DNA from 3 places in the Kitasatospora sp. NBC_00240 genome. Region 2 is predicted to be linked to each of the others. Evidence: riboswitches for the same ligand, from Rfam matches in the RefSeq annotation. Region 2 holds a riboswitch; each other region holds the start of a gene.
The links. A riboswitch is a leader RNA that binds a small molecule or an ion and turns the genes downstream of it on or off. The one in region 2 is predicted to bind cyclic di-AMP.
Positions count from the first base shown of each region.

Region 1: it holds a riboswitch for cyclic di-AMP, as region 2 does, so the genes downstream of both, OG689_RS44820 (transglycosylase family protein) here and OG689_RS33385 (M23 family metallopeptidase) in region 2, are expected to answer to the same signal.
Region 3: it holds a riboswitch for cyclic di-AMP, as region 2 does, so the genes downstream of both, OG689_RS32575 (transglycosylase family protein) here and OG689_RS33385 (M23 family metallopeptidase) in region 2, are expected to answer to the same signal.

Region 1 is NZ_JAPEMU010000001.1:4,174,436-4,177,704, forward strand. Features, by position in the region: gene eno (phosphopyruvate hydratase) at 1-725, opposite strand, end outside; gene OG689_RS44820 (transglycosylase family protein) at 971-1,903, opposite strand; cyclic di-AMP (ydaO/yuaA leader) riboswitch at 1,909-2,080, opposite strand; gene OG689_RS17580 (cytochrome P450) at 2,311-3,269, opposite strand, start outside.
Region 2 is NZ_JAPEMU010000001.1:7,781,027-7,784,295, forward strand. Features, by position in the region: gene OG689_RS33380 (MFS transporter) at 1-1,091, opposite strand, end outside; cyclic di-AMP (ydaO/yuaA leader) riboswitch at 1,395-1,572, shown strand; gene OG689_RS33385 (M23 family metallopeptidase) at 1,576-2,628, shown strand; gene OG689_RS33390 (MDR family MFS transporter) at 2,793-3,269, opposite strand, start outside.
Region 3 is NZ_JAPEMU010000001.1:7,592,537-7,595,805, forward strand. Features, by position in the region: gene OG689_RS32575 (transglycosylase family protein) at 1-1,099, opposite strand, end outside; cyclic di-AMP (ydaO/yuaA leader) riboswitch at 1,105-1,301, opposite strand; gene OG689_RS32585 (hypothetical protein) at 2,789-3,269, opposite strand, start outside.

The sequences.
Region 1 (3,269 bases), 3.6 Mb from region 2:
TCCAGCGCCAGGGCGACGTCCTTGCCGGGCACGTAGCCGGCCTTCTTGATGGCCTCGACGATGAGGTCGAGCGCCTCGCGGTTGCTGTCCAGGTTGGGGGCGAAGCCGCCCTCGTCGCCCAGACCGGTGGAGAGGCCGCGCTCCTTCAGCACGCCCTTGAGCGTGTGGTAGACCTCGACGCCCCAGCGCACGGCCTCGGAGAAGGACTCCGCGCCGATCGGAGCGATCATGAACTCCTGGATGTCGACGTTGGAGTCCGCGTGCGAGCCACCGTTGAGGATGTTCATCATCGGGACGGGCAGGACGTGCGCGTTCGGGCCGCCGAGGTAGCGGAACAGCGGCAGGTCCGAGGCCTCGGAGGCGGCGTGGGCCACGGCGAGCGAGACGCCGAGGATGGCGTTGGCGCCGAGCGAGGACTTGTCGGGGGTGGCGTCCAGGTCGAGCATGGCCTGGTCGATCAGGCGCTGCTCGGTGGCGTCGTAGCCGACGAGCTCCGGGCCGATCTGCTCGATGACGGCCAGGACGGCCTTCTCCACGCCCTTGCCGAAGTAGCGGTTCTTGTCGCCGTCGCGCAGCTCAAGTGCCTCGAAGGCACCGGTGGAGGCGCCGGACGGGACAGCGGCACGGCCGGTGCTGCCGTCGTCGAGGCCGACCTCGACCTCGACCGTGGGGTTGCCACGCGAGTCGAGAATCTCACGGGCTACGACGACATCAATGGACGGCACGAGGCATCTCCTAGCGGAAGCAGGTATCCGCGGACCGTTGTGGAGTCCTGCGGACGATTGCGGAGTCGTTACGACCAGAGCCTAACCGCACGGGCTCTCCCGGCCACGTCGGCCTGGGTCCCGTCTCAGCGTGTGGCCGGGCTACCCACCGGTAGTTCACCTGGATGCCCCACGGGATGCACCCAGAGCGGGGCGAAAGCGGGCGAAGGGGGCCGCACCGGACGGCACGACCCCGCGCGCCGTGCTCAGCCGAGGTTCAGGACCTGGCCCGGCAGGATGAGGTTCGGGTCGCCGCCCACCACGGAGCGGTTGCCGTCGTACAGCGCGCCCCAGCCGCCGGCCACGTCCTGGCTGCCGGCGATCCCGCCCAGGGTGTCGCCGGGCTGCACGGTGTAGGCCCGCCCGGTCGTCGCGGCGGCGGGGGTGACCTGCGCGGCCGGTGCGGCGGGCTCGGCCGTGGGGGCGGTGCGGGTCTCGGACGCGTCGTCGCCCGCGTGGCGCTCGTAGACGTTCTGGTGGCTCGTCCAGTGCCAGCCGCCGTCGACCTGGTACCAGAAGACCTTGTTGGCGGCGTCCCAGCCGGTGCGGCCGGAGAAGTCCGGGTCCTGGGCCTCGCCGCGACCGGACGAGGCGCCCTGGTCGTCCGTCGAGACCTTCGCCCGGGTGGCCCGGGCCGGCTTCGACTGCGCCGGCTTGGCGGGCTTGGCGGTGGTGGGGGCGGGCTGCGCGCTCCTGGTGCCGGTGTCCTGCGAGGCGCTCTGCGGGGCGGCGTCCGCGGTGTCGACCTGGGCGGAGGCGCCGCCCTTCGTCAGGCCGGCCTTGACCGAGCAGACCGGCCAGGCGCCCGGGCCCTGCGAGGAGAGGACCTTCTCCGCGACGGCGATCTGCTGACCCTTGCTGGCCTTGTGCGCCTGCGGGGCGTACTGGCCGCCGCCGAAGGCCTTCCAGGTGCTCTGGCTGAACTGGAGTCCGCCGTAGTACCCGTTGCCGGTGTTGATGCTCCAGTTCCCGCCGCTCTCGCACTGGGCGACCTTGTCCCAGACGGACACGGGGGCCGCGTGGGCGCCGGTGGCGGCGAGGAGCGGCATCGCGAGCCCGACGCCGGCGACGCCGGCCACGGCGATGGCCTTCTCGGTCTGGGTACGACGACGGTGACGACCGTTACCAACGAACAGCATGGACAAGTCCCTCTCCGCACGCCTGCGAGGTGAGCTGTCGGGTTCGGACCGGGAGGTGGCCCGGCCGCCTCGGGCGGAATCCTTCTTCCACCTGATGCGGCTTCACCCCAAGCCGTGGGGAACGGCAGAAAATCCTGGGTCCCCCGCCCCTGCCCAAGGGTCTGGTCGGTTTCCCGGCAGCGCGGCGGGCAGGACTCGGCGTTCCGCGCACGGGTGTTCGCAGCTGCGAACACCAGGGAGAGTAGACAGATCCTCACATCAATCACAAGCTCATATCGCATACATCACACGGAAATTACGACAGTCGGCGGATCGTTTACAAACCACGCCTAAATGTCCGCATTGATGCATGTTCTGAGCGCCCGTGAGCGAGTCTGTCCGACACGCCGTCAGCGTGACCGGGCCGGTCAGAGCGCCTTCGCCGGGGTGAATTCGACCGGGAGTTCACGAAGTCCACGCATGATCAGCCCACCGCGCCAGCGAAGTTCCTCCGGTTCCGCCGCAAGCCGCAGATCAGGCAGCCTGGTGAGCAGCGTGGCCAGTGCGGCCTGGCCCTCCAGCCGGGCCAGCGGCGCGCCGATGCAGTAGTGGATCCCGTGGCCGAAACCGAGGTGCGGATTGTCCTTGCGGGCGATGTCGAGGGTGTTCTCGTCCGCGAAACGTGCCGGATCGCGGTCCGCCGCCGCCAGCACCACCAGGACCGGGTCGCCGACCGGGATGTCCACCCCGCCGATGGTCAGCGGACGGGTCGCGAACCGCCAGGTGGCCAGCTCCACCGGGCCGTCGTAACGCAGCAGTTCCTCCACCGCGGTGGCCAGCAGCGCGCTCTCCCCCGCCGCCACCGAGTCCTGCAGCAGCGCGCGCTGCTCGGGGTGGCGCAGCAGCGCGTAGAAGCCGTTGCCGATCAGGTTGACGGTGGTCTCGAAGCCCGCGAACAGCAGGATGAAGGCCATCGCGGCGGCCTCGTTCTCGGTGAGGTGCTCCCCGTGGTCACCGGCCCGGATCAACCCGGAGATCAGGTCGTCGCCCAGGTCGGCCCGCTTGCGGTGGATCAGCTCCAGCAGGTAGGACCGCATCTTCTTCACCGCGCGGGCCACCCCGCCGCGCGGGCCGCCGCCGTGCCGGATCATCATGCCCGCCCAGTCCCGGAAGTCGTCCTGGTCCTCGGGCGGGACGCCGAGCAGGTCGCAGATCGCGTAGATGGGGAGTGGGAAGGCGAACTCGTGGATCAGGTCGGCCGAGCCGCGCCCGGCGAAGGAGTCGATCAGCCGGTCGGTCAGCTGCTGCACCCTGGGCTCGAACTCCGCCACCCGGCGCGGTGTGAACGCCTTCGAGACCAGCCGCCGCAACCTGGTGTGGTCCGGCG
Region 2 (3,269 bases):
TCCGTCCAGTAGGAGGCGCCGGGCCCGATCCGCAGCATCAGCAGCACGCCCGCCGCGCAGATCATCGGCCCGAGGAACAGCGGCAGCCTGGGGCCGATCCGCTTGCCGAGCCGCCCGGCCCGGGCGGACAGCGCCAGCATCAGCACGGTGATCGGCAGCAGGGCGAGCCCGGAGGTGAGCGGGGTGAAGCCGGACACCGTCTGGAGCTGCACCACCAGCAGGAAGAACACCCCGCTGAAGGCGGCGTACACGCAGAGGGTGACCAGGTTCACCGCGGTGAACAGGCGTGAGGAGAACAGCTCCAGCGGCAGCATCGGGGCCGGGGTGCGCCGCTCGACGGCGATGAACACCGCGCCGAGCAGCAGTCCGGCCGCGCCGGAGAGCCAGACCGCGGGGGAGAGCCCCTCACCGGCGGCCGTCAGCGCGTAGGTCGCCCCGCCGAGGGCGAGCGCGGCCAGCACCGCGCCCGCGATGTCGAAGCTGCCGGTGGCCTTCTCGTCCCGGCTCTCCGGTACGTGGCGCAGTGAGACGGCCAGGACCACGGCTGCCAGCGGCACGTTCAGCAGGAAGATCCACCGCCAGCCCGGGCCGTCCACCAGCCAGCCGCCCAGGAACGGGCCGACCGCCGCCGCGACCCCGCCCAGGCCGGACCAGAGGCCGACCGCGGCCGAGCGGTCGTCAGGGCGGAAGGTCGCCTGCAGCATCGCCAGCGACCCCGGGGTGAGCAGCGCGCCGCCGATGCCCTGCAGGGCGCGGGCCGCGATCAGCACCCCGACGTTCGGGGCGGCCGCGCAGAGGGCGGAGGCGGCGGCGAACCAGCAGACGCCGATCAGGAAGACCCGGCGCCGGCCGTACCGGTCGCCGAGCGCCCCGCCGAGCAGGATCAGCCCGGCCAGGGTCAGCAGATAGGCGTTCAGAGTCCATTGCAGGGCGGCCAACGAGGCGCCGAGGTCCTCGCCGATCCGCGGCAGGGCGACGTTGACGACGGTGCCGTCGAGCATCGCCATGCTGGATCCGAGCACCGTGGCCAGCACCACCCACCGGCCCTGCGGGGTACCGATCCTGAGCGTGCCGGCGTCGTCGGTTTCCACGGCTCGATCCTGCGCCCGGGGGGTCGACGTGACAAGGGTCACCGGCGGCGCGTCCGGGTGGTGGCTGAGCGTGTCCGGCGGTGGACGCAGGGCCGAAAATGTCGGCGCAGGGGGGTCGGGCGGTCGCTCAGCGCGATTGGATTGTGCACGTACTGCACAGTCGATCATTCGGAGAGTCACTGAATTCCCTGGGATTTTTGTGAATTTCCGGAGGTGAATGTGATCGACATTGATTTGCCCGGGTTGATGAGCTTTGCTTCAGCGACTGCCCGGCCAATGACCGGGTGGGCCCACCGGGTGGAACGCCTAGTCCTGCCGCTGCCCGGGGGCTTCGAACGAACTCTGCACGGCAGGAGTGGGGGACCCACAGGTAAGTCGCCGTCCCGGCAACCGGGACGGCTTGGGGTGAAGCCGCGCTTGCGGCCGGGCAACTCCAGCCCGAACCCGACAGCTCACCTCGCAGGCGTCGGAGAGGAAATACCCCATGCCCGCACAGGCAAAGCACCGTCGTAACCGTCTGCCCCGTCTCGCCCGGATCGGCATCGCCACCGGTGTGACCGGCGCGGTTCTCGCCCTTCCCCTGGTGACCGCCGTCAGCGCCTCGGCCCACGAGGTCCCGGCCGCCAAGTCGCAGTCCACCACCTGGACCGGTGCCACCAGCGCCGACGCCGTGGCCGTCAAGGCCGCCGCCGTCGAGGCTGCCCCCGCCGCGGCCCCGGCCGCCGCCGTCGACGAGACCTACAAGGTGGTCGGCGGTGACACCCTGTCGAAGATCGCCGCCGCGAAGAACGTCGACGGTGGGTGGCACGCTCTGTACGAGACCAACCGCTCCGTCGTCGGTGCCAACCCGAACCTGATCTACCCGGGCCAGCAGCTCGTGGTCGGCAAGGCCGCCGCCCAGGCGCCCGCCGCCGCCCCGGCCCCGAAGGCCGCCCCGGCCCCGAAGACCTCCTCCGACTCCGCGCCGGCCAAGAAGGCCACCCCGGCCCCGAAGGCCACTCAGGCGCCCAAGGCCGCCGAGGCCCCGAAGGCCACTCAGGCCCCCAAGCCGGTCGAGGCCCCCAAGCCCGCCGCCACCACCGCGCCGAAGCCGGCCACCACCCCGGCCCCGGCCGCGGCCGCCAGCACCTCCGGCTTCACCGCCCCGCTCGCCAACATCAAGCTCGGCACCGCCTACGGCGTGGCCGGCTCCATGTGGTCCAGCGGCCACCACACCGGTGCCGACTTCGTCGCCGCCACCGGCACCCCGCTGAAGGCCGTCGCGGCCGGCACCGTCGTCAAGGCGGGCCCGGGCGGCGCCTACGGCAACGAGGTCGAGATCAAGCTGGCGGACGGCAAGTACGCCCAGTACGCCCACCTCTCCTCGATCGGCGTCAAGGTCGGCCAGACCGTGACCGTCGGCCAGCAGATCGGTCTCTCCGGCGCGACCGGCAACGTGACCGGCCCGCACCTGCACTTCGAGATCCGCACCGGCTCGGAGTACGGCTCGGACATCGACCCGATCGCCTACCTCCGTGCGCACGGCGTCAGCATCTGACACCGGGTACGAACCCTCGCGGCCTGATGCGCCGCGGTAGTTGAACACCGGCCGGGCCGGCAGCGAACGCTCATCGCTGCGGGCCCGGCCAGTTCGCGTTTTCCTCGGGGGGGGGGGATTGTCGGCGGCCGCATTCTTCCCCGGTCGGGCCGGCGGGATTCCCCTCAGGCCGGCACGCTCTCCCGGTGCACCTGGTCGTCCTCGTACAACCGGGTCGCGATGGCCTCGACCGCGCGGTCGAGCCGGGCCCGGTCCGTGGGATCGGTGACGTCCCAGTCGTCCAGGTGCCGGTCGATCCAGTGCCGCCAGGCCTCGGCCAGGCGCTCGACCTCGCGCTCGCCCTGAGGGGTGAGCGCCAGCACACCGTGCTCGCTCCCGGCGAGGCCCGCGTGCACGGTCCGCTCGGCGGCGGGCCGGACGACCTCCTCCGGCATGTGGTGCGCGGCGGCGATGGCCGGGAGCGTCGCACCGCCCTGGAGCTTGGTGCGCCAGTAGATCTGACCGAGCATCCAGGCCTGGTCCGGGCCGACCGTGCTGCCGGAGTCGGCCAGCAGCTGCCGCCCGATCTCCGGGCGGCCCTTGGCCTTGCGCAGCAGGTTGGCCAGCGCGCGCTCCAGCTGCCGGTCGGCGTCCCCGCTGTC
Region 3 (3,269 bases), 190 kb from region 2:
TGTCCAGCGAGACGTGGGTGCTGGCGGCGGCCTGGTCGGCGGCCACGCGCGGGATGGAGATCCCGGCCGCGCGGAAGGCCGCCTGGGTCAGGCCGGAGCAGTCCCAGCCACCGTTGCCGGTGCCGCCGTAGATGTACGCCTGGCCGACCTTCGACTGCGCGAAGGAGACCGCGGCGGCCATGCTGCCGGAGGCGGCGGGGGCCTGGGCGGTCGAGGCCTGGGCCGCCGGGGCGGCGGCTTCGGCGGCGGCCGGCTTGGCCGAGGTGGTCTTGGTGGCGGTGGCCGAGTCGGACTTGTTGAACCAGTCGAACTTCTTGGCCGAGTCCGAGCTGTCCGAGGACTTGGTGGCGGTCGCGTCGCCGCCGCCCAGGGCCAGGTGCTGGCCCGGGTAGATGGAGTCGGGGCCCTCGGTCAGGACGGACTTGTTGAGCTCGTACAGACGCTCCCAGCCACCCTGGACGTGGTTCTTGTCGGCGATGGCGGACAGCCAGTCGCCGGCGATCACGGTGTAGGTGCGGCGGTCGTCCTTGGACCACTTGCCCTGCTGCGACCAGGACTTGCTGCCGGACCAGGAGTCGGCGGAGCCCTTGGAGCTGTCGCTCTTGGCGGGGGCCTGCGCGGCCGGCGCGGCGGGCTTCGCCGGGGCGGCGGGGGCCGGGGTGGCGGGGGCCGGGGTGGCGGGCTTGGCGGCGGCCGGGGCGCCGGTGTCCACGGCGGCCGGGGTGCCGCCCTTGGTCAGGCCGGCCTGGATCGAGCAGACCGGCCAGGCGCCGGGGCCCTGCTCCGCGAGGACCTTCTCGGCGGTGGCGATCTGCTGGTCCTTGGTGGCGAGGTCGGCGCGCGAGGCGAACGCCGTACCGCCGAACGCGGCCCAGGTGCTGTTGGTGAACTGGAGGCCGCCGTAGAAGCCGTTGCCGGTGTTGATGCTCCAGTTGCCGCCGCTCTCGCACTGGGCGACCTTGTCCCAGGTGGCCACGGAGGCGGCGCTGGCGACACCGGAGGTGAGGCAGGGGATGGTGAGGCCGACGCCGGCCACGCCAACGGCGGCGATCACGCGACGGGTGCGGCTGGACAGACGGGTGCCGTTGGTGGGCAGCATGAAGATGTTCCTCTCCCACGCCTGCGAGGTGAGCTGTCGGATTCGGGCTGGAGTTGCCCGGCCGTGCTGAGCACGGCTTCACCCCTAGCCCCTGGACCGGTGCGAACCGGTCCGGGGCGACTTACCTGGGTCCCCCGCGCCTGCCGTGGTGCGTATTCGCGCTGCCAGCGCATCCGACGGCAGGCCTCGGCGTTGCGGATGAACTGGGTCCGTGTGACCACGAACGGGGAGCACGTTAAGCAGACTTAAGTTCAAACCGCAAACATGTGTGGCGCTCGTCACAGGACCCTGGATTCGTTGTGGCACACGGGTCGACATGATCAAAAATGCCCGATTTCAGGTAAATGCCGTGCCGTCGGAGAGTTCTGCCTGTCCTTCAGGGGATCCCCGGGCGACCTCACGGGTGCGACGGAGGGCACGGAACCACGGCGGCCGAAGGCCCGCAACCGGAGGGCGGGAGGCTCGCTCCCGTGACCAAAGTCCTTGCGGAGCAATCTGGTACAACGCGCGACAGTCCGGTGTAATCCGGCATTTGGGTACAGTCGGGCATTTGCTATCGAGGCGGGGCGAATCATTCGACGGGGGGCCTGGCCGGCTCGCCGTCGGTGCCGTGGTGGGTGTCGGCGGGGGTGGGGAGCTGACGTTCTTAATATCGGGCAATTTGGATCAAATAGGGCATATCTTGGCAATTCCTTCCCCGCGTCGGGAGGTGAGCCCCGGTCATGCCCTTCCGGGATGCCGGGGCCGGCCGGTCGCGCCGTACCCGCCCCGCACCTCGCCGGGGAGGCGGGCGCCGGCCAGGGTGCCGGAGTGGCGACCTCCGAGCGCCGGGCAACGGCCCGCGGACGGTCCGCCCCGCCCCCGTCGTGAGATTCCCCCGGGCGGCGCGGGGGTGCGGGCCGGGGAGTGCCGGCTCCGGGGTGGCACCGCCCTCACGTCCCGGGCACCCGGATCGGGGCCAGGCCCGGCGTCGGACCTGCCGTCACCGTCCGGCCTGCGCACCGGAGGACGGGCAGGTGCCCTCCCGTCAGGATGTGGTCCGCGCGTCGGATTGCCGGCGGAGCCACCGTCACCCGGCAGGAGCGGCCGGCCGGGACTTCGTCCGTCCCCGGACCGTCGTCGGAGGGGGCGTCATCTTCCGAGGCGGCCTCAGCCGCCGCACCCGGGCGGCCGTCTGCCGCGGCGACGCTCCCGGGTTCGCCGTGCCCTGCTTGCCCTGCCGACCGAGCCCTGCGGCGCGCGTCGCGGACGAAACCGGTGCGCGAAGTGCGGCCCGCCGTCGGACCCGCCCCCGACGGGCGACGGACGGCCTCCGGTCAGGCGCCGAGGAGTGGCCGTGCGCCTGCTCGGCGGAAGCGCGGACCGGTGTTCCTCGGCGGGTGTCGGGGTGCCGTTCGGGGCCTCCCGATCGACCCGCCGCGCCGCCCGTTGCCGCCCGCACGCCCTCGCTCCACCCCGCTGCTTCCGGGCCGTCACACGTCCGGGCCTGACCTGCGCTCAGGCCGGTCCTGGGATCGGACCGTTGCCGCCCCCGGGCGCGATGCGGGCCCCGGTCCTGAGGCGCCCTGCCCCGCCCCCGAGGTAGCCGGCGCCCGCCCGGTGCCCGGTGGGCGGGTTCGGACCCCGGGAACGCCGCAGGGGCCCCGGACGGATCCGGGGCCCCTGCGGGCGGTCGTCACGGCGCGGAGGTCACTCCGCGGCCTGCTCGTGCTCCGGCTCCTGCTCCCGGGCCTGCTCCAGCTGGGCCAGGGCGACCTCAAGGGCGGAGAGGTAGGTGGAGGCGACCAGCTGGCCGACCGTCGGGTAGGCGCCGAGCGGGGCCGCGCTGGGGCAGCCGGTCTCCTCCGCGGCGGTGGCGAGCAGCTCGGGGTCGGCCTCCGGGCCGATCACGAGCGGCGCCAGCGCGGGACGCTGCGAGCCGGTGGCGCGCAGGTGGTCGACGGCCGCGGCCACCGAGCCGGGCACGTCCAGGGCGGCGGAGACGACGGGTACGGCGAGCCGGGCGGCGAGCAGCACGCCGGTGATCCCGGCGGCGGCCGCTGCGTCCTCGCCGCCGACGGTGGTGAGGACCACGCCGTCGGCCGCGGTGGCGATGGCGAAGAGCCGGGCGCGGTCGGCGCGGGCCAGCCCCGCCTCGGACAGCCGGACGTGGACGGCCTCGGCCAGCAGC